DNA from 2 places in the Pseudomonas sp. G3-39 genome. Region 2 is predicted to be linked to the other one. Evidence: riboswitches for the same ligand, from Rfam matches in the RefSeq annotation. Region 2 holds a riboswitch; the other holds the start of a gene.

Region 1 (2,388 bases), 1.5 Mb from region 2:
TTTTTGGATTGGGGGCATATCCGTTGCTGCGGGTGTCGCCGCTGGCGGTTTCGCTCTTACAGCGAGTCACCTTTTCCAAACGCCGAAAAGGTAACCCAAAAGGCTTTGCCCCGGCGTACGGCACTTCGCTTAGGCTCAGTGTTCCCTCGCTACGGTGTCCATCCGGGGGCATAGCCTCCGGTTTGCTTCGCTGCACCTCCTCTCGATAGATGCGGCTTCGCCGCATGGCGCTGCGCGCCTAACCCCCGGATGAACACCTACGCTCGGCCTGCCGAAGGGGCTGAAGATCAAAAGCCAAATCAAGAGCTAGAGCCAAAGCAAAGCCAAAGCAGATCAAAAGATCACAGCCTTCGGCAGTTCCTACAGGGGATTGGGTGTATTCAGTTTGGGATTTGGTCGGCTGTCAGGCCGCCTTCGCGAGCAAGCTCGCTCCCACAGTTGGAATGGGTGTGTTCAGTTGGAAATTGGTCGGCTGTCAGGCCGCCATCACTGGCAAGCCAGCTCCCACAGTGGGATCGGGTGTGATCAGTTAGAAATTGGTCGGCTGTCAGGCCGCCATCGCCAGCAGGCTGAAAGCGTGCACCCCATGCGGCGAAGCCGCCCCACTCAACACGATGAGCGTTAGCTCGAGTAAAGCTTTTGATCTGAGGGCCCGTCGGCAGGCTGAGTGGAGGGGTTTATCCGGGGGGGGGGAGCGCAGCGACCGTTTGGCGCAGCCAAACACAGCGAGAGGAGGTGCAGCGAAGCAAACCGTAGGCGCTGCCCCCCGGATGAATCCCGCAGCGAAGGAACCCGAGCCTAGGCGAGGGCCGAACGTCAGGGCACAGACCTTTTGGTTACTTTTGGGGCGTTTGCCAAAAGTGACCCGCCGTAAGGGCGGAACCATAGGAAGCCGTTACCGCAGCAACGGATATACCCCCATACCCATTCAATTGACTCAAATCCCCAACCCATGCTCTCCTACACAACTTGTTACGGGTGCCCTTCACAGGGTGAAACGGGAAACCGGTGAATCATGTGCTTTACTCAAAGCCATGTCAGTCCGGTGCTGCCCCCGCAACGGTAAGCGAGCGAAGCGTCAGATCCACTGTGCCAACGCGGCATGGGAAGGTGACGCTTGCAGGTCGGCCAGACGCCAACCCCTCGTGAGCCCGGAGACCGGCCCGCAACACACAGTGCGCAGTTTGCGTCGCTGAACATAACAAACCCGCGGTGGGCGGGCGCTGTTCGAACCTTTGCGTGCCCGACTCGCAGGGGTTTTCATGCGCTCTATATCACCCGCTGACACTCCAGAGGGAAGCGCCATGTCGATCATCAGCAGCACCGGCAGCAACACCGACAAAATCTCCAGCACCGCCACCTTGAGCCAACGCCTGACCGCCGCGATCTTCGCGTCGATTCTGGGTGCCAGCCTTGTGTACTTCGCCGGTTTCTCGCACATCGAAGCGGTGCACAACGCCGCTCACGATACCCGCCACAGCGCCGCGTTCCCGTGCCACTGAGACCTGCCGACATGATCAAGCGTATCGCGCAAACCGCAGGCTTCACCGGCCTGCTGGCCGCCCTGCTGCTGACGTTGCTGCAAAGCTTCTGGGTCTCGCCGCTGATTCTGCAGGCCGAAACCTTCGAGAAGTCCGAACCGGTGGCCGTTCACGAACACGCCGCCGGCACGGCCGCACACACCCATGACGCCGAAGCCTGGGAGCCGGAAGACGGCTGGCAACGCGTGGTCTCGACCACCGGCGGCAATCTGGTGGTGGCGGTCGGTTTCGCCCTGATGCTCGCTGGCCTGTACACCCTGCGTGCACCGACCAAAACCTCGCAAGGCCTGCTCTGGGGCCTGGCCGGTTACGCGACCTTCGTGCTCGCACCGACCCTGGGCCTGCCGCCTGAACTGCCGGGCACCGCTGCAGCCGATCTGGCGTCGCGGCAAACCTGGTGGATCGGCACCGCCGCTTCCACCGCTGTTGGCCTGGCGTTGATTGTGTTCAGCCGCCACTGGTTGATGAAGCTGCTCGGCGTGGCGATCCTCGCCGTGCCGCACGTGATCGGCGCGCCGCAACCGGAAGTGCATTCGATGCTCGCCCCGGAGGCGCTGGAAACTCAGTTCAAAATCGCTTCGCAGTTGACCAACGTGGCGTTCTGGCTGGCCTTGGGCCTGATCAGCGCCTGGTTGTTCCGCCGCAAAAGCGATGGTCAATACCACGCATGACCGATGACCGCGCAGCGCCGACCTTTGTGGTCGGCCTGGGCTGCCAGCGCGGCTGCCCGGTCAGCACGCTGCGCGCGTTACTCGATCAGGCGTTACAGGCGCATCGTATAGAACTTGAAGCGGTCAAGGCCTTGGCCAGCATCGACCTTAAACGCGATGAACCCGGCCTGCAGGAA
Region 2 (2,388 bases):
AGGCTGGAGGATTCACCGCAGGCGGCGAGCCCTCCGGCGAGGGCGATGACGAGAGCGAGTTGGGTTTTGCGCATTACTGATCTTCCCTATGAATGCATGCCTAATCATAGAGGAGTGCGCGCACCCGATGGTTCAACCGCTCAACCACGGGCCTCTTTGAACAGCACGGCGATGCCTGGGTGATAGTTACCCGCTTCGCTGCGCAACTTGCGGTAGGCGTAGGGGAAATACCAGGCCACGGCGCAGCAGTGTTCCTTTTGCAGGTCGTCGACCATGTCCTGCAACTCTTCGGGGCTGGCGCTGTGTTGGGCTTTTTGCGGGGCGACGAACAGGCAACCGAGCTTGAGGTCGCTGGCAAAACTGATGCGTTTGGCGTCGCTGGTGATGTCCAGCAGGGCCTGGGTCAGATTAAGGTTGTTGACCCGTGGCCAGCGCTGGGTCGCCTGAAGGTAGGCGCGGTCTTCGGCGCCGGCGATGAACAGATCGGCGCGGGCATTGCGCTCGCCATCCTCGTTCTGCTTTCGGGTCGAGGTATCACAAAGGGTCACCAGCTCGGCCATCCAGGCTGCCGCGGAGAGCAAGCCGAGATTGGCTTTCTCGTCATGCCAGTAAGGGGTGTCGTTGTCGCCGCGAATGGCGTTGTAGCGGTCGATACAGTCAAACCAGCGTTCAAGCATCGGGCGCAGGAATTCCAGGCGCGGGTTGCTGATGATCATGCCTTGCATCGTCATCATCCTTATTGTTGTGGTGTGCTTTTTCAAACAAAAGCATGGCTCTTTGATATCACTTGTCTCAGTGTGGCACAAGATTGGCGTCAGATAATTGATCGACGGCAGTTATTCGCCCGACGGCCCCCTCTTTAATTGACGCTCCACCCCCAACCCTCTAACCTTCGCGGCTTGTTTCAGGTGCTCTGTGACGCGTGTCGACAGAGTGAAACAGGGAAGCCGGTGAGGGTTGTCTTCAGGCGAAGCACGATCACGATCCCGGCGCTGCCCCCGCAACGGTAAATGAGTGAAAACTGTGCATTGAGCCACTGTGTCGACGACGCGGGAAGGCGCGCAGTCAGGCGATTCGCCGCTCGTGAGCCCGGAGACCGGCCTGATCCATCCAGCGGCATCACGGTGGGCGATGCCAGGCTTTTTGCCGTCTATTCTTGTGCCTGCCCGCCGTTATCCAGCCTCAACGGAGAGCTCCCCCATGACCGATTCCCCCGAGCGCGACGAACGCCATCTGGCGCGTATGCAGCGCAAAAAAGCCGTGATCGACGAACGCATCGCCAATTCGCCTGACGAATGCGGTCTGGTGCTGGTGCTCACCGGCAATGGCAAAGGCAAAAGCAGCTCGGCGTTCGGCATGCTCGCCCGCGCCATGGGCCACGGCATGCAGTGCGGCGTGGTGCAGTTCATTAAGGGCCGCAACAGCACAGGCGAAGAACTGTTCTTCCGCCGTTTCCCCGAGCAAGTGCGCTTTCACGTGATGGGCGAGGGTTTCACCTGGGAAACCCAGGATCGCCAGCGTGACATCGCCGCCGCCGAAGCCGCGTGGGAAGTGTCCCGCGAGCTGCTGCGTGATCCGTCGATCGGCCTGGTGGTGCTGGACGAACTGAACATCGCCCTCAAGCACGGCTACCTCGATCTGGATCGAGTGCTCAGTGACTTGCAGGCGCGTCCGCCGATGCAACACGTGATCGTCACCGGTCGCGCGGCCAAGCCGGAAATGATCGAGATGGGCGATACCGTCACCGAAATGGGCATGCTCAAACACGCCTTCCAGGCCGGCATCAAAGCGCAGAAAGGCGTCGAACTTTGAATCAACCACGTCACTGCCCGGCGGTACTGATCGCCGCGCCGGCCTCCGGTCAGGGCAAGACCACCGTCACTGCCGCGCTCGCTCGCTTGCATCGCAACCGGGGGCGCAAGGTGCGCGTGTTCAAGTGCGGCCCGGATTTCCTCGACCCGATGATTCTCGAGCGCGCCAGCGGTGCGCCGGTGTATCAACTGGACATGTGGATGGTCGGCGAGCAGGAAAGCCGCCGCCTGTTGTGGGAAGCCGCCGCCGAAGCCGATCTGATCCTGATCGAAGGCGTGATGGGCCTGTTCGACGGCACGCCGTCCAGCGCCGATCTGGCGCGGCATTTCGGTGTGCCGGTGCTCGGCGTGATCGACGGCACCGCCATGGCCCAGACCTTCGGCGCATTGGCGTTGGGGCTGGCGCGTTACCAGCCGGACCTGCCGTTTGCCGGCGTGCTGGCCAACCGTGTCGGCACCTTGCGTCATGCGCAATTGCTCGAAGGCAGCCTCACCGAAGGTTTGCGCTGGTACGGCGCATTGTCCCGCGAGACCGGGATCGAGTTGCCGAGCCGCCATCTCGGTCTGGTGCAGGCCA

Evidence for each region. A riboswitch is a leader RNA that binds a small molecule or an ion and turns the genes downstream of it on or off. The one in region 2 is predicted to bind cobalamin.
Region 1: linked by a shared signal. The riboswitch ahead of ACOYXG_RS14465 (CbtB domain-containing protein) and the one ahead of cobO (cob(I)yrinic acid a,c-diamide adenosyltransferase) in region 2 are both predicted to bind cobalamin.

What each region holds. Positions count from the first base shown of each region.
Region 1 is NZ_CP186497.1:3,269,053-3,271,440, forward strand. It holds cobalamin riboswitch at 960-1,181, shown strand; gene ACOYXG_RS14465 (CbtB domain-containing protein) at 1,305-1,502, shown strand; gene ACOYXG_RS14470 (CbtA family protein) at 1,514-2,212, shown strand; gene ACOYXG_RS14475 (cobalamin biosynthesis protein) at 2,209-2,388, shown strand, end outside.
Region 2 is NZ_CP186497.1:1,735,341-1,737,728, forward strand. It holds gene ACOYXG_RS07855 (PQQ-dependent sugar dehydrogenase) at 1-74, opposite strand, end outside; gene ACOYXG_RS07860 (hypothetical protein) at 141-725, opposite strand; cobalamin riboswitch at 890-1,119, shown strand; gene cobO (cob(I)yrinic acid a,c-diamide adenosyltransferase) at 1,201-1,812, shown strand; gene ACOYXG_RS07870 (cobyrinate a,c-diamide synthase) at 1,809-2,388, shown strand, end outside.